DNA from 4 places in the Streptomyces sp. P9(2023) genome. Region 2 is predicted to be linked to each of the others. Evidence: riboswitches for the same ligand, from Rfam matches in the RefSeq annotation. Region 2 holds a riboswitch; each other region holds the start of a gene.
What was found. A riboswitch is a leader RNA that binds a small molecule or an ion and turns the genes downstream of it on or off. The one in region 2 is predicted to bind cobalamin.

Region 1: linked by a shared signal. The riboswitch ahead of Q5762_RS25765 (cobalamin biosynthesis protein) and the one ahead of cobN (cobaltochelatase subunit CobN) in region 2 are both predicted to bind cobalamin.
Region 3: linked by a shared signal. The riboswitch ahead of Q5762_RS33155 (prenyltransferase/squalene oxidase repeat-containing protein) and the one ahead of cobN (cobaltochelatase subunit CobN) in region 2 are both predicted to bind cobalamin.
Region 4: linked by a shared signal. The riboswitch ahead of Q5762_RS23835 (energy-coupling factor ABC transporter permease) and the one ahead of cobN (cobaltochelatase subunit CobN) in region 2 are both predicted to bind cobalamin.

What each region holds. Positions count from the first base shown of each region.
Region 1 is NZ_JAUPWM010000024.1:56,754-64,334, reverse strand. Features, by position in the region: gene Q5762_RS25775 (putative cobaltochelatase) at 1-117, opposite strand, end outside; gene Q5762_RS25770 (cobyric acid synthase) at 374-1,924, opposite strand; gene Q5762_RS25765 (cobalamin biosynthesis protein) at 1,921-2,886, opposite strand; cobalamin riboswitch at 2,918-3,063, opposite strand; gene Q5762_RS25760 (hypothetical protein) at 3,213-3,434, opposite strand; gene Q5762_RS25755 (anion permease) at 3,447-4,712, opposite strand; gene Q5762_RS25750 (alpha/beta fold hydrolase) at 5,088-6,215, shown strand; gene Q5762_RS25745 (hypothetical protein) at 6,381-7,581, shown strand, end outside.
Region 2 is NZ_JAUPWM010000018.1:41,001-48,581, forward strand. Features, by position in the region: gene Q5762_RS22380 (precorrin-2 C(20)-methyltransferase) at 1-726, opposite strand, end outside; gene Q5762_RS22385 (precorrin-8X methylmutase) at 723-1,358, opposite strand; gene Q5762_RS22390 (cobalamin biosynthesis protein CobG) at 1,373-2,635, opposite strand; cobalamin riboswitch at 2,679-2,818, shown strand; gene cobN (cobaltochelatase subunit CobN) at 2,855-6,457, shown strand; gene abc-f (ribosomal protection-like ABC-F family protein) at 6,454-7,581, opposite strand, start outside.
Region 3 is NZ_JAUPWM010000046.1:7,876-15,456, reverse strand. Features, by position in the region: gene Q5762_RS33175 (ferredoxin) at 1-19, opposite strand, end outside; gene Q5762_RS33170 (aldehyde dehydrogenase) at 19-1,488, opposite strand; gene Q5762_RS33165 (MBL fold metallo-hydrolase) at 1,620-2,660, shown strand; gene Q5762_RS33160 (hypothetical protein) at 2,919-3,218, opposite strand; cobalamin riboswitch at 3,350-3,523, shown strand; gene Q5762_RS33155 (prenyltransferase/squalene oxidase repeat-containing protein) at 3,601-4,860, shown strand; gene Q5762_RS33150 (SCO2322 family protein) at 4,857-5,558, shown strand; gene Q5762_RS33145 (energy-coupling factor transporter transmembrane component T) at 5,555-6,676, shown strand; gene Q5762_RS33140 (ATP-binding cassette domain-containing protein) at 6,673-7,581, shown strand, end outside.
Region 4 is NZ_JAUPWM010000020.1:76,791-84,371, forward strand. Features, by position in the region: gene Q5762_RS40025 (DUF4158 domain-containing protein) at 1-295, opposite strand, end outside; gene dhaK (dihydroxyacetone kinase subunit DhaK) at 1,127-2,119, shown strand; gene dhaL (dihydroxyacetone kinase subunit DhaL) at 2,136-2,741, shown strand; gene Q5762_RS23830 (PTS fructose transporter subunit IIA) at 2,738-3,142, shown strand; cobalamin riboswitch at 3,257-3,492, shown strand; gene Q5762_RS23835 (energy-coupling factor ABC transporter permease) at 3,521-4,219, shown strand; gene Q5762_RS23840 (energy-coupling factor ABC transporter substrate-binding protein) at 4,219-4,665, shown strand; partial or broken gene cbiQ (cobalt ECF transporter T component CbiQ) at 4,581-5,331, shown strand; gene Q5762_RS23850 (ATP-binding cassette domain-containing protein) at 5,328-6,179, shown strand; gene Q5762_RS23855 (NADPH-dependent 2,4-dienoyl-CoA reductase) at 6,342-7,581, shown strand, end outside.

The DNA.
Region 1 (7,581 bases), on a different contig from region 2:
CCCCTTCTCACCGCGCACGAGAACCCCACCCACCGCCGGGCTGACGGCGTTCAACAACAACGCCAGCCGCAGATCGTCCATGCCGACGACGGCGGTGAACGGATAGCGGTTGCTCATCGGATGGTCACTCCTTCTGATCGCTGACGCTCGTGTACGTTCGACGGCCCGCAGCCGCCGACGGCGGGTGCCGCCCCACATGGGCCACCCGCACCTCTGCTCTCCATGCCGTACGGGCGTGCGGAGCGAGATGGGGGTCCCCCCAGGCGAAGCTCTGGGGGAGGGTGGGAATCCCAGCTCGGCCGAAGGCCGGGCGCACCCCCACCGGGCGCACCCCCACCGGGCCGCACCCGGCACCGCTCCCGCACCGGCCCCCTCACGGCGCCCCCGGCGGCACGAACGGCACCCCAGCCGGGGGACCGTCCTCGATCAGCCGCAGCAACCCATCCGTGTCCGCATGCTCCTCGATCAAGTCACCGAGGCGGTCCAACTGCTCCTCCCGCAGCGCCCCGAACGACGTGTCCGGAGCCGGCACGAACCGCCGCCCCGCCGCCGCCGCGACCTCCCGCAGGAACGCCCGCCGGAACCCGTCGCTCTCCAGCGAGCCGTGCCAGTGCGTGCCCCAGACCGCGCCGACCCGGCACCCGTCCAGGAAGGGTTCCCCGCCCAGCACGTCCGCGACGCCATGATGGATCTCGTACCCCTCGACCCGCTCCCCGAGCGCCTCACCCACCGGCCGCGCGAGCGTCTTCTCGGCCGCGAACCGCACCCGTACGGGCAGCAGCCCGAGCCCGTCCACCGACCCCGCCTTCGACTCGACGTCGTCCTCGATCAGCTCCCCGAGCACCTGAAAGCCGCCACAGATGCCAAGCACCGGCCGCCCCTCGGCGGCCCGCCGCGCCAGCGCGTCCGCGAGCCCGCGCTCACGCAGCCACGCCAGCGCCTTCACGGTCCCCCGCGTCCCCGGCACGACCACCAGATCCGCGTCGACCAGCTCCTCCGCCCGGTCCACGAACCGCACGACGACACCAGGTTCGGCGGCGAGCGCGTCGACATCGGTGAAGTTCGACATCAACGGCACCGCGCACACGGCGACCCGCAGCACGTCCGCGCCGACCGGCGGCGCGACGACCGACTCGCGGACGGCGCCCCGCAGGGAGACCCTCCCCCAAGGTCTCGACTTCGCTCGACCAGGGGGCACCCCCATCCCGTCCTCCTCGTCGATGCCGAGCCCGTGCGCGTACGGCAGCACACCGAAGGTCCGGCGCCCGGTGAGCCCGTACAGCATGTCGAGCCCGGGCTCCAACAGCGAGACGTCGCCACGGAACTTGTTCACGAGATAGCCCGCGATCAGCTCCTGATCCTCGGGCGCGAGCAGCGCCGTCGTACCGAAGAACTGGGCGAACACCCCGCCCCTGTCGATGTCTCCGACCACGAGGACCGGGAGGCGCGCGGCCCGCGCGACGCCCATGTTCACGATGTCCGTACGCCGCAGGTTGATCTCGGCCGGACTGCCCGCCCCCTCGCAGATCACGGCGTCATACGTGCCCCGCAGCTCCTCCAGGCACGCCATCACGGGATCGAACAGCTCCTTCTGCCTGCCCCCGTGGTAACCACGGGCGCTCAACTCGCCCACCGGCTTGCCCATCAGGACGACCTGACTGGAGCGGTCGCTGCCCGGCTTCAGGAGTACGGGGTTCATGAGCGCGGTCGGCTCGACCCGGGCCGCCTGCGCCTGCATGGCCTGCGCCCGGCCGATCTCCGCGCCCTCCCGGGTCACGAAGGAGTTCAGGGACATGTTCTGCCCCTTGAACGGGGCGACCTTCACACCCTGCCGGACCAGCCAACGGCAGATGCCCGCCGTGACGACACTCTTGCCGGCGTCGGACGTGGTCCCGGCGACCAGCAACCCCCCACCACGCTTCATGCCTTCCTCCGCTTCAGCGCGCCCGCAACGATCCGTCCGCCCACGCAGGCGGCCAGCGTCAGCGCCGTCACCCGGCGCGACAGCCGGACCGCCCGTTCGATGTCCGCGACCTCCACGGCCCGCCCCTCCCCGTTCAGTACCGGCCGGTGCTCGACCCGACCGCCGTACGAGAGCGTCCCGCCGAGCCGTACCCCGAGCGCCCCCGCGAACGCCGCCTCCACCGGGCCCGCGTTGGGGCTCGGGTGCTTCGCCGCGTCCGTACGCCAGGCCCGGACCGCGCCCTTGGTGTCGCCGCCGACGGCGGCAAGCGCGGCCGTCAGCCGGGCGCCCGGCCAGCCGGCCACGTCGTCGAGCCGGGCCGAGGCCCAGCCGAACCGCCGGTACTTCGCGGACTTGTGGCCGACCATCGCGTCCAGGGTGTTCACCGCCCGGAACCCGACCAGACCGGGAACGCCCGCGACCGCGCCCCAGAACAGGGCCCCCACCACCGCGTCGGAGGTGTTCTCGGCGACGGACTCCACGACCGCGCGGGCCATCGCCGGACCGTCCAGGGCCTGCGGGTCGCGCCCCACCAGATGCGGCAGCCGCTCGCGGGCCACCTCCAGGTCGCCGGCGGCCAGGGCCCCGCCGATCGCACGGGCCTCCCGGCCCAGGGTCGTACCGCCGACGACGGCCCAGACGGCGGCGGCGGTCAGCGCGGCGGAGGCCCGGGGGTGGTCGCGTACGGTACGGGCGGCCAGCGCGGCGGCGCCCGCGGCGCCCGTCACGCAGACGGCGGTGTGCAGCGCGCCCCACCCGCGGTGGTCGCGCCAGACAAGTTTCTCGACCGCCCCCGCGGCGCGTCCGAACGCGGCGACCGGATGGCCGCGGCGGGGGTCGCCGACGATCAGATCCGCGGCCAGACCGGCGGCGGCGCCGTACGCGAATACACCTGTGGCTGCACTGCGGCTGCGGCCGGGCATGGCGGTGTGTCCTCACTCAGGGTCCGCGCCCTGGCTCGACGTGACCGGCGGCGAGAGTTCCTGACTCCCGGGGGTTCGACTCCCCGGTCACAGTGGCGGGACCGCGCCGGATTCGCACCGGGCTTCCTCTGCTTGCCGCCGTAATGGCCCCGGAAGTCCACCACGTGTGCGAACACCCGTCAACTCACCCTTGACCTGCGGCGGGACAGTGTGCGGAGCACCACACGCCGCCCGCACGGCACCCCGGAACGACGACCGGGCGGGCCGCACCCGAAGGTGCGACCCGCCCGGCCGTGCGAAGCGGGGTCGTCGTGGACCGCGATCGGTCAGACGACGATCAGATAGATGCCGTACGCGACGGCCGCCGCGCAGAACGCGAAGCAGGCGTACGCGCCGGTGCGCGCAAGCGCGGCCGAGCCGCCCTGGGTGGCGGCCTGCTCCTGCTTGGAGAGGCCGATGATGCCGAGGGTGAAGAGGCCCACGAGGGCGACGGTCGCCACGAGGCTGACTCCGAAGACGGAGCCGAGAGCTGCCCAGTCGATCTTCATGTCGTCCGTTCCTTACACCGCGGCCGAGGCGGCGGGGGCTGCCGGGTCCGCGGGGGCCGGCGAGGGGATGGTGGTCTTGAGGTGGTCGTCCGCGACGGCGGCCACGGAACCGGCCGGGGCCGGCGGGGTGACGGCCGCGATGGCGGTGGTCACGACGCCCGCGGGCTCGTCGTCGATCTCGTCGGCCGTGACGTTGTGCTGGTCGACCGGCTTGCGGCGGGACAGCGCCCAGATGACGCCCGAACCGGCGACGAGGAGGACCGCGACGAGGGCGACGCCCCAGCTGCCCTGCTTGGTGAGGAACTCGGCGCCGGCGCCGACCAGACCCGCGGCGGGCAGGGTCAGACCCCAGGCGACGAACATCCGGGTGGCGGTCGACCAGCGGACGACGCCGCCCTTGCGGCCGAGGCCCGCGCCCATTACGGCGCCGGAGCAGGACTGGGTGGTGGAGAGCGAGAAGCCCAGGTTGGACGAGGCCAGGATGACCGTCGCGGCGCTGGTCTGGGCGGCGAAGCCCTGCTGCGGCTGGAGGTCGGTGAGGCCCTTGCCCATGGTGCGGATGATGCGCCAGCCGCCGAGGTAGGTGCCGAGCGCGATGGCGACACCGGCGGAGACGACGACCCACATCGGGGGGTTGGAGCCGGGGGCGAGGACGCCGCCGGTGACCAGGGCGAGGGTGATGACACCCATCGTCTTCTGGGCGTCGTTGGTGCCGTGCGCGAGGGAGACGAGACCGGCGGAGGCGATCTGGCCGGCCCGGTAGCCCTTGGCCGTGGACTTCGTGTCCGTCTTCGCGCCGATCCTGTACGTCAACTTGGTGGCCGCCATCGCGGCGAGGCCGGCGACGAGCGGCGCGGCGATCGCGGGGATCAGGACCTTGCTGACCACGGTCGAGCCGTTGACGGCCGACCAGCCGGCCGACATCACGGCCGCGCCGATGAGTCCGCCGAAGAGGGCGTGGGAGGAGCTGGACGGCAGACCCAGGAGCCAGGTCAGCAGATTCCAGAGGATGGCGCCGACGAGCGCCGCGAAGATCACTTCGGTACGAATGCCCTGTTCGTTGATGATCCCGCCGGAGATCGTCTTGGCGACCTCCACGGACAGGAACGCACCGACCAGGTTGAGAACGGCGGACATCGCCACCGCGGTCTTGGGCTTGAGGGCACCGGTCGAGATGGTCGTCGCCATCGCGTTGGCGGTGTCGTGGAAACCGTTCGTGAAATCGAACACGAGAGCTGTCACGACCACAATCGCGAGCAGCAGCGTGAGGTGTTCCATTTACCCAGGCAATCGTTTGACGTCAGTGGCTGGACGAACGTAGGCAACCTGAGTGAACGGAAGATGAACTGGGTCGGGCGTTGTGGTGTTCCAAATCGGGGTCCGGGCATTCCGCTTGACCCCTCGAACGCCCCGCGTGAACGCTCTGTCCACGATGTGGGCGCCCTGCGACCCCGGGTAATCCGTGCCGCCACAGGGCCCCGGCGAACCCGTCCGCTTCGTCCCGGCTCGCCCCGTGTCAGCCCGTGGACGCCCCAGGCGTCCCGTCAGCCCACCGGGGGACCCCTGAAGGAGACGCACGTCACTCCGATCGGGGACGGCCACGGGCGGGTTCGTCCGGTGGCAGCCCCGGCCCCGGCTGCCGACACTGGGGACGTGCGCCCGGCTACAGCGACGGCAGCGGCCGTCACCACTCTGCTCGGTGCCGGCGCGGCCGCGTTCGCGGCCGGCCGGTACGCCGGCGACGTCGCCCTCAGGGCGACGTCCGGCCGGCCCCTGCCCGGCGACCCCCGGCTCACCGTGCACGCCACGGGTCCCGGCCAGGTCACCCTCACCCGCAGCCTCGCCTCCCTGCGCCCCGGTACGTACGGGATCGAGGGCCCCGACGTCCACGCGGTCGTCGGCCCCGTCCTGGACCGGGTCCCGCACACCGCCGACACCGTCGTCCGCCGCCTGGAACGCGTCGAGCACGGCTCCCTGGAGCCCGGCGTCCGGGTCCGGCTCACGCCCGAGCTGCACAGCGGGGACCCGCACAGTGCCCTCGGCGTCACCCACGAGGACGTCGAGATCCCCGGCGAGCTCGGCTCGCTGCCCGCCTGGCTCGTCCCCGGCCCGCGCTCCACCTGGGTCATCGCCCTGCACGGCATCGGCACCACCCGCCGGCACCCCCTGAACCTCGTCCCCTTCCTCTCCCGCCGGTCGATCCCCGTCCTCTGCCTCTCCTACCGCGGGGACGAGGGCGCGCCCGCGTCCCCGGACGGCCTCGGCCACCTCGGCGACTCGGAGTGGCGGGACGTCGACGCCGCCATCCGCTACGCCGTCCGCCGGGGCGCCGAACACGTCGTGCTGCACGGTTGGTCCACCGGCGCCTCGATGGCCCTGTACGCCGCCGCCGAATCCGGCGTACGGGACGTGATCCGCGGCCTCGTGCTGGATTCCCCGGTCCTCGACCGGGAGGTCACCCTGCGCAACCTCGCCGCCGCCCACCGCGTCCCCGGCCCCCTGCTGCCGCTCGCCGTCCGCGCCGCGACGGGCCGGGGCTGGCCGCACGGCGACCGGCTCCCGGAGGCCGCCGACCCGGCCGCCCTGCGCGTACCGACGCTCGTGATGCACGGCCCCGACGACACGATCGCCCCCTGGGAGCCCTCCCTCGAACTGGCCGCCCGCCGCCCGGAACTGGTCAGCCTGCACACCGTCCGCGGCGCACCGCACGCCGCGATGTGGAACGCCGACCCGGTCCGCTACGAAGAGGCCCTGCGCCGCTTCCTCACCCCTCTTCTGTAGGTGTCCCGCGGGCTGCCGACAGGTCTCCGCCGGGCCTCCCGGAGGCCACCCGCGGGATTCCGCAAACCCTCCGGCGGGCCGCGCGCCGGGCCCCGGCCGAGGGCCGCGCGACGGCGTATTCGATTCCGATTGGGCTTTCGGGCCGTCAACGGGAAGACTGCCCCCGTGACGTCTCGAAAGCCCGATGAGCATTTGGCGCGCAACTCCAGACTCCGACTTGTCCGTCCGCGGGCACTCGCCACCGCCCGGCGGGCCGTGACGAACCGGCGCACGCGCCCGGCCCCGCGCCCGCCGGAGGGCACTCCGCCCCGCGCGGAACTGGCCCGCCAGGCACGGACCGTCCTCGCCGACGCCGTACGGATCGCCCGCTGGGCCGCCCTCGACGGCGGGCCCGAGGCCGCCGCCGACGCCCGCCCCCAGGCCGTCCCCGCCCCCCGCGACACGACCGCCGGCGAGGCGACCGGCCAGGCAGCCACCGCCGCCGCTGCCACCGCCCCCGGCACCCGCGCCGGTACCGACCCCGCGACCCGCGCCCTGCCGCACCAGGAACGGGCCGCCGCCGCACTGGACCTGACGCCCGGCCAGATCCGGGCCGGCTGGGACCGGGCCCGGCTCGCCGGACTCGTGGAGCTCCACGGCGACACCGCCCGCCCCGGCTGGCGGCTGCACGCCTGGGACCGCGACGACTCCGCCGTGCTGCGCGGCTGGGTCGCCCTCTTCGACGCCTGGTCCCTGGTCCACCCCGCCCCCGAGGACGTGGCCCCCGGCGCCGTCGCCGAGGTCGTCGAGGCCGTCCCCCAGGTGCTCTCCCTCCTCCAGCTCTCGGCCGGTCCGGTGACCGTCCCCGCCCTGCTCGACCTGCTCGGCCAGCGCGTCGACGAACTGCGCGAGGAGCGCTGCGAGGTCCCCGTCGACGCACCCGCCGAGGGCGCCGTCGCCGGCTCCCCCGGGGACACCCCGCCCGCCACCGGCCCCCACGGGCTCGCCGCGCTGCTCGACTGGGCCCTGGAGGGCCTCGCCGCCGTCGGCGCGCTGACCCTCGGCGAGGGCCCCGAGGGCCGTCAGGCCACGCTGACCCCGCTCGGCAACTGGGCGGTCTGGGTCAAGCTGGAGCAGATCTGCGTCGCCGCCCAGAGCCCGGCCGGCAACATCGAGCAGTCCGCCGAGGACATGCTCCGCGGCTGCGCCGGCCTCACCCCCGGGCCCGCCCGCGACGAGTACCGCGCCTGGCTCGCCGCGCGCACCCTCTCCAGCGCCGTCGCCGAGCTCCTCGCCGTCGCCCGCGGGGAGGACGCCCTGCTGCGCGGCCTCGCCTTCGAGGCGCTGCGGGTCGTCGGAGCCCCCGCAGAGGCGGAGGTCCGGGCCG
Region 2 (7,581 bases):
GATACGGGAGGGCAGCACGGCGACGGAGAAGTACGGGACCGTCTCCGGGTCGACGTCCGCCAGGGTCCCGGTCCGCTCCCCCGCCATGAACGCCCGCTCCACATACCGCGCGTCCTCGAGCCGGCCCGCCCGTTCGAGCGCGCGCCGCACGGTCGGGAACGTCCGGCCCAGCTTCATCACCACCGCCGAGTCCGTGCCCGCGAGACGGGCCGTCAGCTCGTCCTCGGGCAGGGTGCCGGGGACGATCGTCAGGACCTCCTCCGCCTCGCACAGCGGCTCCCCGAGCCGGGCGGCGGCGGCGCTGACCGAGGTGACGCCGGGGATGACGGTGGTGTCGTAGCGGTGCGCGAGCCGCTTGTGCATGTGCTGGTACGAGCCGTAGAAGAGCGGGTCGCCCTCGGCGAGCACGGCCACCGTGCGGCCGGCGTCCAGGTGCGCGGCGAGGCGGGCGGCGGCCTCCTCGTAGAAGTCGTCGAGCGCGCCCCGGTAGCCGCCCGGGTGGTCCGTGGTCTCCACCGTGAGCGGGTACATCAGCCGCTCCTCGATGTGGTCCTCGCGCAGGTGCGCGGCGGCTATGGCGCGCGCGATGGAACGGCCGTGCCGGGCGGAGTGGTACGCGACGACGTCGGCGGCCTCGATCGCCTTCACCGCGGCGAGCGTCATCAGCTCCGGGTCGCCGGGCCCGAGGCCGACCCCGTACAGCTTTCCGGTCGTGGTCCCGCTCATGCCTGGATCTCCGCTTCGTGGGCGAGGGCGTTGACGGCGGCGGCGGTCATCGCGCTGCCGCCGCGCCGGCCGCGTACGACGAGGTAGTCGAGGCCGAGTTCCTGGGCCGCCAGGGCGTCCTTGGACTCGGCGGCGCCGACGAAGCCGACCGGGATGCCGAGGACGGCCGCCGGGCGGGGCGCGCCCTTGGCGATCATCTCCAGGAGGTGGAAGAGCGCGGTCGGCGCGTTGCCGATGGCGACGACGGAGCCTTCGAGGCGGTCGCGCCAGAGTTCGAGGGCGGCGGCGCTGCGGGTGGTGCCGAGCTCGGCGGCGAGCGCCGGCACGGACGGGTCGGAGAGCGTGCAGACCACGTCGTTGTCGGCGGGCAGCCGCTTACGTGTGACACCGCTGGCGACCATCTGCGCGTCGCACAGGATCGGCGCGCCGGCGCGCAGGGCGGCGCGGGCGCGGGAGACGACGTCCGGGGAGTAGGCGAGGTCGCGGACGAGGTCGGTCATGCCGCAGGCGTGGATCATGCGGACCGCGACCGTGGCGAGGTCCGCGGGCAGCCCCGCGAGATCGGCCTCGGCGCGGATCGTGGCAAAGGACTCGCGGTAGATCGCCGCGCCGTCCTTCTCGTAGTCGAACATCCTGTTGCTCTCGCTCATCTCGTGGTTGCTGAGGGGGTGCGGGCCGCCGCGACGGCGTCGGGAAGGTCTGTACGGGGGGTGGGGCGGCCGTCCACGAGGTAGGTGCCCTCGCCGGTGGCGACGACGTCGACCCACGCGGGGGCCTGCGGGTGGCCGCACCGGCGCTCGCACCCGGAGAAGTGGACGGGGAGGCCGCCGCGGCCCGGGTCGGCATCGGCGCGGACGTCGGCGAGGGACTTCGCGCAGCCGGGGCGCCCGGTGCAGGCGCCGACGCCGACCCAGGGGGAGCGGGGGTCGGTGATCAGGCCGTACGTGTCGAGGGCGCGCAGGCGGTGCGCGGCGGCGGCCCGGTCGGGGAAGCCGGTGACGACGGCACCCCGCCAGGGGGTGAGCCGTACGTCGCCGCCGCTCTCCGCGAGGGCCCGAAGCTGGGCCGCCGTGAACCGCCCGAGCGGCGCGAGGACGTGCAGGGCGGTCCCACCGAGCGGCCCGGGCAGGGGCGGGGCGCCCTGGGACATCTCCCGCGCCGGTACGGGCTCCGCCGCGATCCCGGCTCCGCCGAGGGCGCCGGCCAGGTCCGGCACGCGGTCCTCGGGCAGTTCCCGCACCCGCCAGGCGCCGTTCCCGGCGGTACGGGCGGTGTCCAGGAAGGCCCCGGCGGCGGCGAGCGCGGCGCCGGGGGCGTCGGCGTCGGCGACCAGGAAGTCCTGGCCGCCCACCCGGAGCCGTACCGAACGCGGCCCGGGCCCTCCTGCGATCAACGTCACATCTCCGCCGAGCCCTGCCACGTCCCCGCGCCCGTCGTCGAGGACGAAGAGGAACCGCCCGGAAAGCGCCGCCGTCCACGCCCGCCCGCACAGCAGCGAGTCCAGCTCGCGGGCCCACAACTGCACGTCAGCACGGCCGAGTCCGTCGAGCCCGGCCGTCGGCGAGGCCACGATGTTCCGGACCCGCTCGTGGGTCGCGGAGGGCAGCAGTCCGGCGTCCGCGAGCACCTCCGCGAGCTCCGCCCCGCACCCCTCACCGAGCCCGCGCAGCTCCACGTTCCCCCGCGAGGTGACACTGACCGACCCGTCGCCGAGATCCTCGGCGGCCGCCGCCAGAACCATGACCTGACGTACCGTCAACAACCCTGCGGGCAGCCGCAGTCGGGCCAGCCGTCCGTCATCGGCGGCATGCAGCCGAAGCGCCCCGGGGCAGGCGTCACCACGGTCCCGTACGGGCGGTTCGCCCGGGTTGGGCGTTGTGGGTGGGGTGGGCGGCATGGCCGCGAGCATACCCACGCCGTCAGCGGTCCCCACCCGGCCCGGAAGGCGCACGATCTACTATGCAATCCGGCATGGGGTCCCAGGACCCCGGGGAGGAAGCCCGGTGAGAATCCGGCGCGGTCCCGCCACTGTGAGCCAGGCCCCGTGAGGGGTCGGGTGAGTCAGGAACTCCTGCCGTCCACACGACCACCCGGGGCGCGGACAACCCCGAGGAAGGCCTGCGCACGCATGCGAATTCTGTTGCTGTCGCACTCCGACACCGACCTGCTCAGCGCCCGTGCGGCCGGCGGTCCGGTCGAGTACCGGTTCGCCAACCCGTCCCGGCTCGCCCTGGACGACCTCGGCGGGCTCCTCGACGGCGCCGACCTCGTTCTCGTACGGCTCCTCGGCGGGCTGCGGGCCTGGGAGGACGGGCTCGACGCGCTGCGCACCGCCGGAAAGCCGCTCGTCGTGCTCAGCGGCGAACAGGCCCCGGACGCCCAGCTCATGGAGGCGTCCACCGTCCCCGTCGGCGTCGCCACCGAGGCCCACGCGTACCTCGCGCACGGCGGCCCGGCCAACCTGGAGCAGCTCGCCCGGTTCCTCTCCGACACCGTGCTGCTCACCGGCCACGGCTTCGAGGCCCCGGCCGCCGCGCCCACCTGGGGTCCCCTGGAGCGCGCCCCGCGTACGGAGACCGGCCCGACCGTCGCCGTGCTCTACTACCGCGCCCACCACATGAGCGGGAACACCGCCTTCGTCGACTCCCTCTGCGAGGCGATCGAGGACGCGGGTGCCCAGGCCCTGCCGCTGTACGTCGCCTCCCTGCGCGCCCCCGAGCCCGAGCTGCTCGAAACGCTCCGGCGCGCGGACTCGATCGTCACCACCGTGCTCGCCGCCGGTGGCACCAAGCCGGCAGAGGCGCAGGCCGGCGGCGACGAGGAGGCCTGGGACGCGGGGGCGCTCGCCGCCCTCGACGTACCGATCCTGCAGGCGCTCTGCCTCACCGGATCGCGCGCGGCCTGGGAGGAGAACGACGAAGGGCTCTCCCCGCTGGACGCCGCCAGCCAGGTCGCCGTGCCCGAGTTCGACGGCCGGCTGATCACCGTCCCGTTCTCCTTCAAGGAGATCGACGAGGACGGCCTCCCGGCGTACGTCGCCGACACCGAGCGAGCCGCCCGTGTCGCCGGGATCGCCGTGCGCCACGCCCGGCTGCGGCACATCCCGAACGCCGAGAAGAAGCTCGCGCTCGTCCTCTCCGCGTACCCGACCAAGCACTCCCGGATCGGCAACGCGGTCGGCCTGGACACCCCCGCCTCCGCCGTGGCCCTGCTCAGGCGGCTGCGCGAGGAGGGGTACGACTTCGGTCCCGTGGAGGAGATCCCCGGCCTGGTCTCCGGTGACGGCGACGAGCTGATCTACGCCCTGATCGAGGCCGGCGGCCACGACCAGGACTGGCTGACCGAGGAGCAGCTCGCCCGCAACCCGGTCCGCATCCCGGCCGCCGACTACAAGCGCTGGTACGCGACCCTCCCGGAGGAGCTGCGCGAGGGCGTCGAGCGGCACTGGGGGCCGCCGCCCGGCGAGATGTTCCTCGACCGGTCCCGTAACCCCGAGGGTGACATCGTCCTCGCCGCCCTGCGGCGCGGGAACCTGCTGATCCTCATCCAGCCGCCGCGCGGCTTCGGCGAGAACCCGATCGCGATCTACCACGACCCCGATCTCCCGCCGTCCCACCACTACTTGGCTGCCTACCGCTGGATCGCGGCGCGCGCCGAGGACGGCGGTTTCGGGGCGGACGCGATGGTCCACCTCGGCAAGCACGGCAACCTGGAGTGGCTGCCGGGCAAGAACGCGGGCCTGTCGGCCGCGTGCGGCCCGGACGCGGCGCTCGGCGACATCCCCCTGATCTACCCGTTCCTGGTCAACGACCCGGGCGAGGGCACCCAGGCCAAGCGGCGCGTGCACGCGACCCTGGTCGACCACCTGGTGCCGCCGATGGCCCGCGCCGACTCCTACGGCGACATCGCGCGCCTGGAGCAGCTGCTCGACGAGTACGCGCAGATCTCCTCCATGGACCCGTCCAAGCTGCCCGCGATCCGCGCGCAGATCTGGACGCTGATCCAGGCGGCGAAGCTCGACCACGACCTGGGCATGGCGGACCGCCCGGCGGACGACGGCTTCGACGACTTCCTGCTGCACGTCGACGGCTGGCTGTGCGAGGTCAAGGACGCGCAGATCAGGGACGGTCTGCACGTGCTCGGCGGGGCGCCGGTGGGCGAGGCGCGGGTCAATCTCGTCCTGTCGATCCTGCGCGCCCGCCAGATCTGGGGCGGCACGCAGGCCCTGCCGGGTCTGCGCGAGGCCCTCGGCCTGGACGAGTCCGCCGCGACCCGGACCACCGCCGACGAGGCGGAGGCCACGGCGCGCGAGCTGGTCGAGGCGATGGAGGCGGCGGACTGGTCCGTGGACGCGGTCGCGACCGTCGCGAAGGCGTACGGCCCCGATGTCGCCGCCGTCCTCCGGTTCGCGTGCGAGCAGGTGGTGCCCCGGCTGGCGGCGACCACCGACGAACTCACCCACGCCGTCCACGCGTTGAACGGCGGCTTCGTCCCGGCGGGCCCGTCCGGCTCGCCCCTCCGGGGCCTGGTCAACGTGCTGCCGACCGGCCGGAACTTCTACTCCGTCGACCCCAAGGCCGTCCCCTCCCGCCTCGCGTGGGAGACCGGCCAGGCGCTCGCCGACTCGCTCCTGGAGCGCTACCGCTCCGACAACGGCGAGTGGCCGACGTCCGTGGGCCTGTCCCTCTGGGGTACGAGCGCGATGCGCACGGCCGGCGACGACGTGGCCGAAGCCATGGCGCTGCTGGGCATCCGCCCCACCTGGGACGACGCCTCGCGCCGGGTGAACGGCCTGGAGGCGATCCCGCTCGCCGAGCTGGGCCGCCCGCGCATCGACGTCACGCTGCGCATCTCGGGCTTCTTCCGGGACGCGTTCCCGCACGTCATCGGCCTCCTGGACGACGCCGTACGGCTGGCCGCCGGGCTCGACGAGCCGGCCGGGGACAACTACGTACGGGCGCACGCGCAGGCCGACCTGGCCGAGCACGGCGACGAGCGGCGGGCGACCACCCGGATCTTCGGCTCGCGGCCGGGCACGTACGGCGCGGGCATCCTCCAGCTGATCGACTCCCGTGACTGGCGGACGGACGCGGACCTCGCCGAGGTGTACACGGTGTGGGGCGGGTACGCGTACGGCCGGGGGCTCGAAGGCCGTCCGGCGCGCACCGAGATGGAGACGGCGTACAAGCGGATCGCGGTGGCCGCGAAGAACACGGACACCCGCGAGCACGACATCGCCGACTCCGACGACTACTTCCAGTACCACGGCGGCATGGTGGCGACCGTCCGCGCGCTCACGGGCGCGGCCCCCGAGGCGTACATCGGCGACTCCACCCGCCCGGAGACGGTCCGCACCCGGACGCTGGTCGAGGAGACCTCGCGGGTCTTCCGGGCTCGCGTGGTCAACCCGAAGTGGATCGAGGCGATGCGCCGCCACGGCTACAAGGGCGCGTTCGAGCTCGCGGCGACGGTCGACTACCTCTTCGGCTACGACGCGACGACCGGCGTGGTCGCCGACTGGATGTACGACAAGCTCACCGAGACGTACGTCCTCGACCCGGAGAACCAGGCCTTCCTGAAGGAGGCCAACCCCTGGGCCCTGCACGGCATCGCGGAGCGCCTGCTGGAGGCCGAGTCGCGCGGCATGTGGGAGAAGCCGGACCCGGCGACCCTGGCCGCCCTGCGCCAGGTGTTCCTGGAGACGGAGGGCGACCTGGAGGGCGACGACTAGCTCGCGTGCGGGACGTGCGCCGGGGCCGGGGCCAGTTCGAGGTGGCGGCCCCGGAAGCCGGCGCGGATGCGGCGGTCGTGGGTGACGATCACCAGCGTGCCGGGGTAGTGGGCGAGGGCGGCCTCCAGTTCCTCCACCAGGCCGGGGGCGAGGTGGTTGGTCGGTTCGTCGAGGAGGAGCAGGTCGGCGGGGCGGGTGACCAGGCGGGCCAGTTCCAGCTTGCGGCGCTGGCCGGTGGACAACTCCCGTACGGGGATGGCCAGATCGGCCGCCGCGAAGAGCCCGAGCCGTAGCAGCTCGTCCGCCCGGTCCGCTCCGAATGCCTCCGCCACCGTGCGGGGGTCGTCGGGCAGGGCGGTGTCCTGGCGGAGCACGCCGACCCGGGACGGGGCCGTCACCGTCCCGCCGTCCGGGGCGAGTTCGCCCGCGAGGACCTTCAGGAGCGTGGTCTTTCCGGCGCCGTTGGGGCCGGTGACGAGGAGCCGCTCGCCGGCGGGCAGGTGCAGGGCGTCCAGGTGCAGCCGGCCCGCCACCCGTACGTCGGTCAGGGTGACCGCGCCCGCCGCCCGGCCCTCGACGGCCGCCGTGAACCGCAGCGGTTCCGGGGGCGCGGGCACCGGGCGCTCGGTGAGCCGGTGGAGCTGTTCGCGGGCTGCCCGGATCCTGCTCATCGCGCCGTGCGCCCGGGACCGGGCCCGGAAGGCGCCCGCCCCGCTGAACGACGCCGGGGCCTTGCGCGGGATGGCCGAGAAGCGGTCGATGTGGGTGTCGGCGAGGGCGGTGTACCGGGCGGTCTCGGTACGCCACTCCTCGTACTCCCGCTCCCAGCGGGCCCGTTCGGCGGCGCGGCCGGTGAGGTAGCCGGCGTAGCCGTTGCCGTATCTGTGGACGGTGTGCAGCTCGCCGTTCACCTCCAGGACGGTGGTGGTGACCCGGTCGAGGAAGGTCCGGTCGTGGGTGACGGCGACGACCGTCCCCCGGTGGGCGCGCAGCCGCTCCTCCAGCCAGCCGGCCGCCTCGTCGTCGAGGTCGTTGGTCGGCTCGTCGAGGAGGAGGAGTTCGGGGTCGGCGGCGAGGGTCGCGGCGAGCGCCAGGCGCGACCGCTGCCCGCCGGACAACGTGCC
Region 3 (7,581 bases), on a different contig from region 2:
CGTGCCAGCGGTCGCCCATCACGCACCACCCGGCCCCTCGTACCCGGCGGGCAGGTGGACCATCTTGTGCTCCAGGTACTCGCCGAAGCCCTCGGGGCCGAACTCCCGCCCCAGGCCGGAGTTCTTGTAGCCGCCGAACGGACCGAGCATGTCGAGGCTGAAGGTGTTGATGTTGAAGGTGCCCGTGCGGACCTGCCGGGCGAAGTCGATGCCGTGCTCCACGTCCCCGGTCCAGACGCTGCCGCTGAGCCCGAAGTCGGAGTCGTTGGCGATCCGGAGCGCCTCGGCCTCGTCCCCGTACGGGAGAAGGCAGATGACGGGCCCGAAAATCTCCTCGCGGGCGATCCGCATGGAGTTGTCGACGGCCCCGAAGAGGGTCGGCTCGACGTACCAGCCGCGGTCGAGGCCCGCCGGGCGGCCGCCGCCGGTCAGCACCTTGGCGCCCTCGTCCTGGCCCAGCTTGATGTAGTCGAGCGAGCGCTGCCGCTGCCGCTGGGCGACCAGCGGGCCGACCTGGGTGGCCGGGTCGAGCGGGTCGCCGACCACCAGCGCGCCCGCGGCGGCGGCGAATGCCTCGGCGATCTCGTCGTACCGGCTGCGCGGGGCGAGGATGCGGGTCTGGGCGACGCACGCCTGCCCGTTGTTCATCCAGGCGGCCGGGACGATCCCGGCGACGGCGGTGGCCAGGTCGGCGTCGGGCAGGATGACGGCGGCGGACTTGCCGCCCAGTTCGAGGGTGACGCGGGTGAGGTTGCGGGAGGCGACCTCCATCACGCGCTTGCCGGCCGCGACCGATCCGGTGAAGGAGACCTTGTCGACGCCCGGGTGGCCGACCAGGTACTCGCTGACCTCGCGGTCGGCGGGGAGGATCGAGAGCACCCCCTCGGGCAGCCCGGCCTCGGTCGCGATGTCGGCGAGGATGTACGAGTCGAGGGGCGACTCGGGCGAGGGCTTGAGGACCACCGTGCAGCCCGCGAGCAGCGCGGGCCCGAGCTTGGCGGCGGCGGTGAACTGCGGGACGTTCCACGGCACCACCGCCGCGACGACCCCGACCGGCTCGCGCCGTACGAGGATCTGCCCGAGGGCCCCGGTGCGCCGCTCCTCGTACGGGAAGGCCCGGGCGATGTTGATCGCCGAGTCCCAGACCATCATGGCGCCGAGGGCCTGGGCGAGGATGCTCCAGGAGTACGGGGAGCCGTTCTGGGAGCTGATCGAGCGGGCGATCTCCTCGTGCCGTACGGCGATGGCGTCCTTGATCCGGCCGACGACCTCGATCCGCTCCTCAAGGGTCATCCGCGGCCAGGGCCCCCGGTCGAAGGCCTCGCGGGCGGCGGCGACGGCCCGGTCGACGTCGGCCCGGGAGGCGTGCGGCACCCGGCCGATGACCTCCTCGGTGTGCGGCGAGATCACCTCGATGACGTCACCGCCCGCCGGGTCGGTCAACTCCCCGCCGATGTACAGCTTTCCGTGCTCCACAAGCTCGGTCATGACCGACTGCCTCCCGGAACCCGCAATGTTTCTGACTAGGTATCAGACTGTGTACCAGAACTGATACCAGTTCTAGTTATAGTTGGGAATGGTCGAGCAAGCGCCGTGCTGTCGCGCAGAGATGAGGGCCCATGAGCCAGGTGACCGAGCACGGCGGAGGCGTCTGGTCGATCCGGGTCCCCATCCCGGACAACCCGCTCGGCCACACCCTGGTCCATGTCGTCGACACCGACCGGGGGCCCGTACTGATCGACACCGGCTGGGACGATCCGGCGTCCTGGACGGAACTTTCGGACGGGCTCGACGCGTTGGGTACTTCCGTACGGGAAGTGCACGGGGTCGTCATCACCCACCACCACCCCGACCACCACGGCCTCTCGGGGCAGGTCCGTGAGGCGTCCGGGGCGTGGATCGCGATGCACGCCGCCGACACCGCCGTCGTCCGCCGCACCCGCGAGTCCGAGCCCGGTACCTGGCTGGACTACCTCGCCCGCAAGCTGGCCGCCGTCGGCGCGCCCGAGGAGCACACCGCGCCGCTCCTCGCCACCCGGGCCTCCGGCCGCCGCGCGAGCACCCTGCCCGGGCTGCGCTCCGCCCTCCCCGACCGCGAGATCGTCCCCGGCGAACTCCTCGACCTCGCGGGCCGCCGGCTGCGCGCGATCTGGACGCCCGGCCACACCCCGGGCCACGTCTGCCTGCACCTGGAGGAGGAGCACCCGGCCCAACTGCCCGGGCACGGCCGGCTCTTCTCCGGTGACCATCTGCTGCCCGGGATCTCCCCGCACATCGGCCTCTACGAGGACCCCGACGATGCCACCGCGACGGACCCGCTCGGCGACTACCTGGACTCGCTGGAGCGGATCGGGCGGCTCGGCGTGGCCGAGGTGCTCCCCGCCCACCAGTACGCCTTCGCCGACGCGGCCGGGCGGGTACGGGAACTGCTCGACCACCACGAGGAGCGGCTGACCGGACTCCTGGACCTCCTCGCGACCCCGCTCACCCCCTGGCAGCTCGCCGAGCGGATGGAGTGGAACCGCCCGTGGGAGCAGATTCCGTACGGCTCCCGGACCATCGCCGTCAGCGAGGCCGAGGCGCATCTGCGCCGGCTGGTGAAGCTGGGCCGCGCGGAGGCGATGGCGGGCACGGACCCGGTGACGTACGTGGCGGTGTGAGGGCGCGCGGGCGTGGCGGTGTGAGGGCGCGCGGGCCGAGGGCCGGCGCAGGCCCTGCGGCCCCCGCGCGCGCCGGCTCAGGCCCTGACGATCCGGAGCAGCGACGCGCTCAGGACGACCGGGGAGGCCAAGGCTCCGAGGATTCCGGTCGGCAGGGCCACCGGTGCACCAGGCCCGCCCGGTGCCCCCCGTCGAGCGCGTGGGCGAGCCCGGAGAGAAGCCGCCACAGGGCGTCCCCCGGCAGCGGCCCGTACGCGATCACGTCCTCCGAGAACGCGGGCCCGGGAACGTACGCCGTGGCCAGCCAGGGCACCGCCGCCTCCGGGTCGGCATCCAGGACGGGTACGGTCCCGGCCCCCGCAACGACTGGGCGGCCCTGACCTCGCGGGCGAACCGCTTGCGGAAACCGGGGTCGGAGGCCAGCGCGCCGTGCACCGCCTTGAGCGCGACCGTCCGCCCGCCCGGCGAACGGCCGAGGTAGACGCAGCCCATGCCGCCCTCCCCCAGGCGGTAGAGCAACCGGTACGCGCCCACCCGACGCGGATCGGTCTCCGTCAACGGCCGCATTCCGCACCCCCGTGAGACGCCGTCCTCCCGAACCGCGGTCAGCGTGGCACAGCGGGCACGGGCCCCGGCAGCCTGCGTGTGAGGCGCCTCGCACCCGGTCGGTACCCACCGGCCGGGCCGTGTACGGGCCGGTAGAGTGGGCGCGTCGTCCTCACACCCGTACGGGGGGAAGCCGGTGCGAATCCGGCGCTGACCCGCAACCGTGACCGTCCTTCGAGCTTCGAGTCCTGGAGCTTCGAGCCTTCGAGCTTTCGAGGACGGAAGTCGGATTGCCCCGCCCGGGACGTGACCGCCGGCACCGTCGAGGAATACGGAGCCGAGCCTGGTGCCTCAAGCGTGCCGGTGCCCGGCCGCAGGAGAGGCCACAGCTCGCATGACCACCGTCCGCCGCGGCGCCGCCGCGTTCGCAGCCGCAGCGGTGCTCTGCACCGGCTTCGCCCCCGTCGCGTCCGCCGCGCCGTCCCCCTCCACCTCCACGACCCCGGCGCCACCGGCGGTCCCCGCCGGTCTTTACGGCACGAAGGACCCGACGTACGACGGTGTGTGGCGCCAGTCGCTCGCCTTCATCGCCCAGACGACCAGCAACATGCAGCCGGCCGACGAGGCCGTGGCCTGGCTGACGAAGCAGCAGTGCGCCACCGGCGCCTTCGCCTCCTTCCGTCCGGACCCGGCAAAGGCCTGTGACCAGGCGACCATGCTGGACACCAACGCCACCGCCGTCGCCGTCCAGGCCCTCACCGGCGTCAAGCGCGCGAGCACCGACCCGGAGCCGCTCGCCAAGGCCGCCGAGGCCGGTGCGAGCTGGCTGAAGAGCGTGCAGAACAAGGACGGCGGCTGGGGCTACAACCCCGGCAGCCCCAGCGACGCCAACTCCACCTCGATCGTCCTCAGCGCGCTCACCGCGCTCGGCCAGAAGCCCGGCGAGGTCAGGTCGGCCGAGGGGAAGACCCCGTACGACGCCCTGCTCGGCCTGGCCGTGCCCTGCTCCGCCGAGGACGGCCCGGGCGCCTTCGCGTACCAGCCCGACAAGGACGGCAAGCTGCTCGCGAACGCCGACGCGACGGCCGCCGCCACCCTCGCCGGGCTCGGCAAGGGCATCACCGCGCGTGGCGTGAACCCCCAGCAGACCCCGACCTGCACGGACTCGGCGAAGCGCACGATGGACCGGGCCGCGCTCAACGGCGCCTCCTACCTGGCCACGGCGCTCGCGAAGACCGGCCACCTGAACACCCCGCCGATGCCCGGCGCCACCGACCCGACCGAGCTCCCGGACCACGGCAACACCGCCGACGCCGTCGTCGCGCTCGCCGCGGCCGGTGCCACGCAGGAGGCGGCCGGCGCGCTGAGGTGGCTCCAGCAGAACTCCGTCGCCTGGGCGAAGGAGAGCGGCCCGGCCGCGTACGCGCAGCTGATCCTGGCCGCGAAGGCGATGCACGTCGACCCGCGCGCCTTCGGCTCGACCGACCTCCTCCAGGAGCTGGCTGCCACCGGCCCCGCGCCGAAGGCCGTGCCGTCCGCGGCGCCGCAGGCGAGCGACGACGACTCCGGCTCCTTCGACCTGTGGTGGATCATCGGCATCGGCATGGTCGTCGGCGTCGGGATCGGCTTCCTGCTGAGCGGGCGCAGGAAGTGAGGGCGCCCCGGCTGCTCGGATCGGCGGCCGGAGTCGTCGGCGGTGTGGTCCTCACGCTGGCCGTCGCCGCTCCCGCGCAGGCCGCCGGCTACCGGTACTGGTCGTACTGGGAGAACGACGGCGGCGGGACGACCTGGTCGTACGCGACGCAGGGCCCGGCGATCGCCCGGCCCTCCGACGGGGACGCGGTCGGCTTCCGCTTCGCGGTCAGCGAGGACACGAGCGACGCCTCCCGGCCCTCCGCGGCCCCCGACTTCTCGGCGATCTGCGGCGGTACGGAGGCGAAGGCCAGCACCAAGCGGGTCGCGGTCGTCGTGGACTTCGGCACCCCGCAGGACGCCCCGGAGGGGGAGACTCCGCCCACGCCGGCGATCAGGACGGGCTGCGCGCAGGTCCGTACGGACGCGACGGGCGCGGAGGCGCTGGCCGCGGTGGCGAAGCCGCTGCGGTACGACAGCGCGGCGCTGCTGTGCGGGATCGCCGGATACCCGGCGAAGGGGTGCGGGGAGCAGGTGGCGGCGACGGAGCCGAACCCACTCTCCACGGAACACCTGCCCACCGGGGATCCCAACATGACGGCCTCCAAGACCGTGGACGGTGACGGTGACGGCGGGCCGTCCGTCGGGATCGTCGTGGGCGGCGCCGCCGTGCTCGTCCTCGGTGGCGCCGCGCTCTGGAAGGCCCGCCGCCGCGCATGATCCGTGCCCCCGAGGCGAGCCGTTCCAACGCGCTGCACGCGGGCGCCTGGTGGCTCTGGGCGCTCGGCCTGGCCGTCGCCGCCTCCCGTACCACCAACCCGCTGCTCCTCGCCGAGGTCGTCGCCGTCGCGGGCTATGTCGTCGCGGCCCGGCGCACGGACGCGCCCTGGGCGCGCTCGTACGGGGCGTTCGTGAAGCTGGGCCTCTTCGTGGTGGCCCTGCGGGTGGTGTTCTCGGTGGTGCTCGGCTCGGCGATCCCGGGGAGCGTCGAGCTGTTCACGCTGCCCGAGGTGCCGATGCCGGAGTGGGCGCAGGGCGTGCGGATCGGCGGCCGGGTGACGGCGGAGCAGGTCGTCTTCGCGGTGTACGACGGCGCGAAGCTGGCGGCCCTGCTGATCTGTGTGGGCGCGGCGAACGCGCTCGCGAACCCGGCGCGGCTGCTCAAGTCGCTGCCGGGCGCGCTGTACGAGGCGGGGGTCGCCGTCGTCGTGGCGATGACCTTCGCGCCGAACATGGTGGCCGACGTGGTCCGGCTGCGGACCGCGCGACGGCTGCGGGGGCGGCCGACGGGCGGGGTGCGGGCGGTGCTCCAGATCGGGCTGCCGGTCCTGGAGGGCGCGTTGGAGCGCTCGATCGCGGTGGCGGCGTCGATGGACGCGCGGGGGTACGGCCGTACGGCGCAGGTGCCGCGGGCGGTCCGCCGGACGACGAACGTGCTGACGCTGGGCGGGTTGCTCGGGGTGTGCGCGGGCTCGTACGGGCTGCTGGCGGCGGAGGGTGCGGGGTACGGGCTTCCGCTGGTCGTCGCCGGTCTTGTCGCGGCCATGGCCGGGCTCCGCCTCGGCGGTCGGCGGGCGGTACGGACCCGGTACCGGCCGGACCGGTGGGGCGTACGGGCCTGGCTCGTCGCCGGGTCGGGGGTGGCTGTGGCGGCGCTGATGATCTGGGCGAACGGGTACGCGTACGAGGCGCTGCACCCGGGTGTCGTACCGCTCGTGGCGCCGGAGCTTCCGCTGTGGCCGGCCGTGTCGTTGCTGGTGGGCCTGGTGCCCGCGTTCGTGGCGCCTGTGCCCGTATCCGCATCCGTATCCGCATCCGTATCGAAGGAGTCGTCGTGATCCGGTTCGAGAACGTCTCGGTGCGGTACGGGGACGGCGCGGCGCCCACGCTTCAGGGCATCGACCTGACGATCCCCGAGGGCGAACTGGTCCTGCTGGTCGGGCCGTCGGGCGTCGGCAAGTCGACGCTCCTCGGCGCGGTGTCGGGCCTGGTCCCGCACTTCACGGGCGGCACGCTGACCGGGCGGGTCACGGTCGCGGGCCGGGACACCCGGACGCACAAGCCGCGGGAGCTGGCGGACGTGGTCGGCACGGTCGGCCAGGACCCGCTGGCGCACTTCGTGACGGACACGGTCGAGGACGAGCTGGCGTACGGGATGGAGTCCCTGGGGCTCGCGCCGGCGGTGATGCGGCGGCGGGTGGAGGAGACGCTGGACCTGCTGGGGCTTGCCGAGCTGCGCGACCGGCCGATCGCCACGCTCTCGGGCGGGCAGCAGCAGCGGGTGGCGATCGGCTCGGTGCTGACTCCGCACCCGGAGGTGCTGGTCCTGGACGAGCCGACGTCCGCCTTGGACCCGGCGGCGGCGGAGGACGTCCTCGCGGTGTTGCAGCGGCTGGTCCACGACCTGGGCACGACGGTCCTGATGGCGGAGCACCGGCTGGAGCGGGTGGTGCAGTACGCGGACCAGGTGCTACTGCTGCCGGACGGGGTCATGGGCCCGCCGGCGGAGATCATGACGGTCTCGCCGGTCCACCCGCCGGTGGTGGCGCTGGGGCGGCTGGCGGGCTGGAGCCCGCTGCCGCTCACTGTCCGGGACGCGCGCCGGCGGTCCGCCGACCTGCGCGCCCGGTTGGCGGGGCGGGCGCCGGGGGCGGGTGCGCCGGTGGGGGGCCCTGCGGGGCTTCTCCCCCACCCCGCCCCTTCCCGTAACTGGGGGCTCCGCCCCCAGACCCCCGGTCCTCAA
Region 4 (7,581 bases), on a different contig from region 2:
CGAACGCCGGCCGGAACGACGGCGTCGGCGCGTCGTGCTCCATCGCCCGCGTCAGCAAGAACTCCTCCAGCGCCGACGCCACCCGCCAACCCAAGCACCGCGTTGCCGACCATGGATGCTCCGTACGCGTCTTCGCCCGACGCCCGTACGCACCGATCACACCCGGATCGACCCCGAGCCGCTCGGCCAACCGTGCCACCGCGCCCGTGGCGCCGACGCCACATCCGCCGCAGTCAGCACCAGCACCAGCACCAAGACGGCGCGCCACATCACAGCAAGGGGTGCACTTGTTCATCGGTGCGCACCGCGATCCGCCCCCTCGGAATTCACCTGACGCCCCATCAGAACGAGCGTCATCTCAGCGTCGAGATGCCGCCCGTAACGCCCACACCTCCCATGAAGCGCACCCGCAAAACCCCAGCTCAGGCAGCTTTCTTCACCGGCTCCAGGATCGCCACGCACTCCACGTGGTGCGTCATCGGGAACAGGTCGATCGGGGACCTGGGATCCCGACGCCAGCCGCTGGTGGGCAGGCATCGCGGCGTCACTGAGGCATGCCCAGGCCTGACGTTGCATTGCCTCTAACTCACGCGGTGCAGATGCTTTGCGATCCACGGGAGGACACTCTGCACCCTCCACGATCCCCTCGGCTGCGCTTGGTCATCGGGTCGCGGCAGTCCAGGAGGCCCCACTGACACCGGCCGCCCATGATCCGGCGTGGCCGGAGAAGCCTCGACTCCAAAGCCCCAGCCGCTGGGTGCGCTGGAGGCCCGACGATCGGGAGGGTCCTACCCATAGGACGGGACCCACTTCCTAAGCCGTCGACTCCCCGTGCACCCTGGAATCAGAATCGCCCCAGATCCGGCCGATGACGCACCGGTGCGCGCCAACGACCGCGCGTCGACAATTGCGCCATGATGCGCATTCGCCATGCTCGTTCCCTCGACCCAAACCTGATGCATCATCAGGAAGAGTCGGCATTGAGTCAACATTGAGTCGACATCAGTACCGCCCAGAACCGCCCCCAGTCGTCACGAACCGCCGAGATCAACAATTCGCTTCACCTGCTCTGGCCAGAAGAAACCCTGCTCAGCGGCTCGCCTGCTCACCCCACCAGGAGGTACCCATGAGGATGCTGATCAACGTCCCGGAGACCGTGGTCGCCGATGCGCTCCGGGGCATGGCCGCCGCCCATCCTGAACTTACGGTCGATGTCGAGAACCGGGTCGTGCTGCGGCGGGACGCGCCCGTCGCCGGGAAGGTGGGGCTGGTGTCCGGCGGCGGGTCCGGGCACGAGCCGCTGCACGGCGGGTTCGTGGGGCCCGGGATGCTGTCGGCCGCGTGCCCCGGCGAGGTGTTCACCTCGCCCGTGCCCGATCAGATGGTGCGGGCGGCCGCCGCCGTCGACAGCGGGGCGGGCGTGCTGTTCGTCGTCAAGAACTACACCGGTGACGTCCTCAACTTCGAGATGGCCGCCGAGCTCGCCGAGGACGAGGGCATCCAGATCGCCAAGGTCCTGGTGGACGACGACGTGGCGGTGACGGACAGTCTGTACACCGCCGGGCGGCGCGGAACCGGCGCCACGCTCTTCGTCGAGAAGATCGCAGGGGCCGCTGCCGAGGAGGGCGCGCCGCTTGAGCGGGTGGAGGCGATCGCGCGGCGGGTGAACGAGCGGTCGCGGAGTTTCGGTGTCGCGCTGAGCGCCTGCACGACGCCCGCGAAGGGCAGCCCCACCTTCGAACTGCCCGAGGGTGAGCTGGAGTTGGGTATCGGGATCCATGGCGAGCCGGGGCGTGAACGGCGCGCGATGATGACCTCGCGTGAGATCGCGGACTTCGCCGTCGACGCCGTACTGGAGGACCTGCGGCCGTCCGGGCCGGTCCTCGCCCTGGTGAACGGGATGGGCGCCACGCCGTTGCTCGAACTGTACGGGTTCAACGCCGAGGTGCAGCGCGTGCTGGCCGAGCGCGGGGTGCCGGTCGCCCGCACGCTGGTGGGCAACTACGTCACCTCGCTCGACATGGCCGGATGCTCGGTGACGCTCTGCGAGGCCGACGGGGAGCTGCTGCGGCTCTGGGACGCGCCCGTGCAGACGGCTGCTCTGCGCTGGGGCCGGTGAGGAAAGGATGAACGAAGTGAACGAGTTCGACGCCGCGTTCTTCCGTCGCTGGCTGGCCGCTGCCAGGGCCGCCGTCGACCGGGAGGCAGACCACCTCACCGAGCTCGACTCGGCGATCGGCGACGCCGACCACGGCGCCAACCTGAAGCGGGGGTTCGCCGCCGTGACCGAGGTCCTGGACAAGGAGCCGCCCGCGACACCGGGGGCCGTACTCACCACCGCGGGGCGACAGTTGATCTCCACCGTCGGGGGCGCTTCGGGGCCGCTGTACGGGACGCTGCTGCGCCACACCGGCAAGGCGCTCGGCGAGGCCGCGTCGGTGACCCGGCAGGACCTGGCGACGGCGCTGGCCGCCGGGGTCGCCGCCGTCGGGCAGCTGGGCGGGGCCCAGGTCGGGGACAAGACGATGCTGGACGCGCTCGTACCGGCGGCCGAGGCCCTCGGCGACTCCTTCGCCGCCGCCCGGGACGCGGCCGAGGCCGGCGCCCTCGCGACCGTACCCCTCCGGGCCCGTAAGGGCAGGGCGAGCTACCTGGGCGAACGGTCCGTCGGACACCAGGACCCCGGGGCGACCTCGTCGGCGCTCCTGATCGCCGCGCTCGCGGAGGTGGCCGCCGGATGACCGGTCAGGTGGGCATCGTGCTCGTCTCGCACAGCGCGGCCGTCGCCGACTCCGTCGCCGCTCTCGCCCGGGGGCTCGCGGGCGGCGGGGCGACCGCGCCGGTCGCCGCCGCCGGGGGCACCCCCGACGGGGGGCTCGGCACCAGCTCGGAGCGGATCGTCGAGGCGGCGAAGGCGGTCGACGGGGGTGCCGGGGTGGCCCTCCTCGTCGATCTGGGCAGCGCCGTCCTGACGGTCAAGGCGCTGCTCGCCGAGGGCGACGAGCTGCCGGAGGGGGCGCGGCTCGTGGACGCCCCGTTCGTCGAGGGCGCCGTCGCCGCACTCGTCACGGCGAGTGCGGGCGGCGACCTGGACGCGGTGGCGGCCGCGGCGACGGAGGCGTACGCGTACCGGAAGGAGTGAGTCCGGGAGCCGTTCCGGGAGCAGCCCCCGGCCCCGGGCCGGGGGCGCCCGGAACCCCTGCGGCGCGGGCCGGGGGCGCGCGGGAGATTGGTCACACACCGTCCGGGGGCGCACCCGTGTTGTGATGTACCTGGTCAACCCACTAATGCCACAGCGCCTTGGTGTACGGGAAACCGGTGCGGTACCGGTGCGGTACCGGTGCGGCCCTCGCCACTGTGATCGGGAAGTCCGGCTCCATCCCTCCGGGGAAGCCACTGGACCGCCGTGGGAGACCGCGGTGGTGTGGGAAGGCGGAGCCGCGGCGGCATGACCCGTCAGCCAGGAGACCGGCCAGGGTGCGTTGTCCATCCACGAGGTGCTGGAGAGGGTCTCCCGACCATGCACATAGCCGAGGGGTATCTGCCCCCTGTGCACGCGGTCGCCTGGGGCGTCGCGTCCACTCCATTCGTCGTCCACGGTGTCCGCGCGCTGACCCGTGAGGTCAAGGCCAACCCCGAGTCCACCCTGCTGCTCGGCGCGTCCGGCGCGTTCACGTTCGCACTCTCCGCGCTCAAGATCCCGTCGGTGACGGGAAGTTGCTCCCACCCGACCGGTACCGGCCTGGGCGCGATCCTGTTCCGGCCGTGGGTGATGGCGGTCCTGGGCACGATCACCCTGCTGTTCCAGGCTCTGCTGCTCGCGCACGGCGGGCTCACCACGCTGGGCGCCAACGTGTTCTCGATGGCGATCGTCGGGCCGTGGGCCGGTTTCGGTACGTACTGGCTGCTGCGCCGCTTCGACGTGCCGCTGATGGTGAGCGTGTTCTTCGGCGCGTTCGTCGCCGACCTATCGACGTACTGCGTGACCAGCGTCCAGCTGGCGCTCGCCTTCCCCGACCCGGGCAGCGGTGTGCTCGGGGCGCTGGCCAAGTTCGGCGGGATCTTCGCCGTGACGCAGCTCCCGCTCGCCGTCAGTGAGGGTCTGCTGACCGTGCTCGTGATGCGGCTGCTGTCGCAGTCCAGCAAGGGGGACCTGACCCGGCTCGGGGTCCTGCTCCCGTCCCGTAAGAAGGCCGACACCGCGGAGGCGAGCGCCTGATGAGCCGGAACGCGAAGATCAACAGCCTGCTTCTGCTCGTCGTCGCGGCGCTGGCGGTGCTCCCGCTGGTCCTGGGGCTCGGCGACCACAAGGAGGAGCCGTTCACCGGAGCCGACGCCGAGGCGGAGACGGCGATCACGGAGATCGATCCGGGTTACGAGCCGTGGTTCAGCCCGCTCTACGAGCCGCCGTCCGGCGAGATCGAGTCGGCGCTCTTCTCTCTTCAGGCGGCGCTCGGCACCGGGGTGCTGGCGTACTACTTCGGTCTGCACAAGGGCCGCAAGCAGGGCGAGGCCCGGGCCGACGCGAAGGCGCTGCGGCCGGCGTCCGGCGTCCGGCGTCCGGCGACGAGTAGCCGCCGGTGCTGCCGATCGACGCGGCGGCGCACAGCAGTCGCTGGTGCCGCCGCCATCCTTCCGAGAAGGCCGTGCTCGGATTCGGTCTGACGCTCTGCGCGGTCGGTCTGCCGGCGTGGCCGGGGGCCGTGCTGGTCGCGGCGGCCACCCTGGCCGTCCTGCTGGGTCCGGCCGGGGTGCCGGGGCGCCAGCTGTGGCGGGCGTTCCGCATCCCGCTGAGCTTCTGTGTCACGGGCGCCGTCCCGCTCCTGTCCGAAGTGGGCGGGCCCCGGGGACTGGTGGTGTTCGCGCAGGACGGTCCGGTACACGCGGGCGAACTGCTGCTGCGGACGTCGTCCGCGTCCCTGGGCGTGCTGCTCTTCGCCTTCACCACGCCCGTATCCGATGTACTGCCGCGGTTGGTGCGGGCGGGGGTGCCGGCGCCGGTCGTGGATGTGGCGTTGGTGATGTATCGGATCAGCTTTCTCCTTTTGGATGCGATATCCAAAATCCGACAGGCACAGGCGGCCCGGCTGGGGCTGACCACGCGGGCGGCGACCTGGCGTTCACTCGCCGGGCTCGGCGCGACGGCGTTCGTCCGCGCCTTCGACCGGGCGCAGCGTCTGCAGGCCGGCCTGGCCGGAACGGGGATACGACGGGACGCTGCGGGTCCTGGTGCCCGAGGCCGCGGTCTCGGGCCGGTTCCTCGCCTCGACGGCCGGCCTGCCGGCCGGCCTCGTCGCCCTCACTCTCGTACTGGAAAGGTCACTGCCGTGAGTCCCGCATCCCCTGTCGTGGAACTGGTGAAGGCCACCTTCGGCTACGAGGACGGCCCGGTGGTCCTCGACGGCGTCGACTTCGCCGTGCCGGAGGGCCGGGCGCTGGCCCTGCTCGGCCGCAACGGCGGCGGCAAGACGACGCTGCTGCGGCTGCTGAGCGGGGGCCTGCGCTGCGTCAGCGGCGCGCTCCGGCTGGACGGCGAGGAGGTGTCGTACGACCGGAAGGGGCTGACGCGCCTGCGGACGACCGTGCAGTTGGTCGTCCAGGATCCGGACGACCAGCTCTTCGCTGCGTCGGTCGGGCAGGACGTGTCGTTCGGGCCGATGGATCTGGGGCTTCCGGAGGAGGAGGTACGGCTCCGAGTGCGCGAGGCGCTCGAAGCGCTGGACATCGTCGCACTGGAGGACCGGCCGACGCACCTGCTCTCGTACGGTCAGCGGAAGCGAGCCGCGATCGCGGGCGCCGTGGCGATGCGCCCCCGGGTCCTGATCATGGACGAGCCGACGGCCGGGCTCGATCCGCACGGCCAGGAGCGTCTGCTTGAGGTGCTGGGGCGGCGGCGGGATTCGGGCACGACGCTCGTGATGGCGACTCATGACGTCGACCTGGCGCTGCGCTGGGCGGACGAGGCCGCCGTCCTCTCGCCCCACGGTCTGCGGACGGGCCCGGTCGAGGCCCTGCTCGCCGACGACGCCCTGCTGGACGCGGCCCGCCTGCGCCGCCCCTGGGGCATGGCGGTCACGCGCCTGATGCGCGCGCACGGCCTGATCGCCCCGGACGCCCGCGGGCCGCGCACGGCGGAAGACCTGGCCGCATGGGAGGTGCCACGACAGCGCACGCCCTGAGCCCGGCGACGCCCATGGGTCGCCTTCGTGCGCGCCATGGGCGCCCAGCGGTTACCGAGTAGTAGTACAGATCACTCGGCCAGCCTTCTGCAACTAGTTGCACAACCGGGTCGGGGTCGCTTAGAACAAGGGGTGACGATTCCGCGCGAGGAGGCGCCCCCGATGACCTCGACCCCGTACCCCCACCTGTTGAGCCCGCTCGACCTCGGCTTCACCACCCTGCCCAACCGGGTTCTCATGGGTTCCATGCACGTCGGGCTCGAAGAGACCGAGAACGGGTTCGCGCGCATGGCGGCCTTCTACGCCGAGCGCGCCCGCGGCGGGGTCGGGCTCATCGTGACCGGCGGCATCGCGCCCAACGAGGCCGGCCGCCCCTGGGACGGCGGCGCCAAGCTGACCACCGAGGAGGAGGTCGCCGAGCACCGGCACATCACCGACGCCGTGCACGCCGAGGGCGGGCGGATCGCGATGCAGATCCTGCACTTCGGCCGGTACGCCTACCACCCCGGGCTCGTCGCCCCCAGCGCCATCCAGGCGCCGATCAGCCCCTTCGTACCGAACGAGCTGACCGACGCCGAGGTCGAGCAGACCATCGAGGACTACGCCCGCTGCGCCGAGCTCGCCAAGGCCGCCGGGTACGACGGCGTCGAGGTCATGGGCTCCGAGGGCTACCTCATCAACGAGTTCATCGCGGCCGCCACCAACCACCGCACCGACCGCTGGGGCGGCAGCTACGCGAACCGGGTGCGCTTCCCGCTGGAGATCGTCCGCCGGATCCGCGAGCAGGTCGGCGAGGACTTCATCGTCATCTACCGCCTGTCGATGCTGGACCTGGTCCCCGGCGGCTCGACGCTGGAGGAGGTCGTCTCCCTCGCCAAGGAGATCGAGGCGGCCGGCGCGACCATCATCAACACCGGCATCGGCTGGCACGAGGCCCGGATCCCCACCATCGCGACCTCCGTCCCGCGCGGCGCGTACACCTGGGTCACCAAGAAGCTGATGGGCTCGGTGTCCATCCCGCTCGTCACCAGCAACCGCATCAACACCCCCGAGGTCGCCGAGCAGATCCTCGCCGAGGGCCGCGCCGACATCGTCTCGATGGCCCGCCCCTTCCTGGCCGACCCCGACTTCGTCGCCAAGGCGGCCGCGGACCGTGCGGACACCATCAACACCTGCATCGGTTGCAACCAGGCCTGCCTGGACCACACCTTCAGCCTGAAGATCACCTCCTGCCTGGTGAACCCGCGCGCCTGCCACGAGACCGAACTGGTCCTCTCCCCCACCCGGCTCGCCAAGCGGATCGCGGTCGTCGGCGCGGGCCCGGCCGGCCTCGCCGCCGCCGTCTCCGCCGCCGAACGCGGCCACTCCGTCACCCTGTTCGACGCGGCGAGCGAGATCGGCG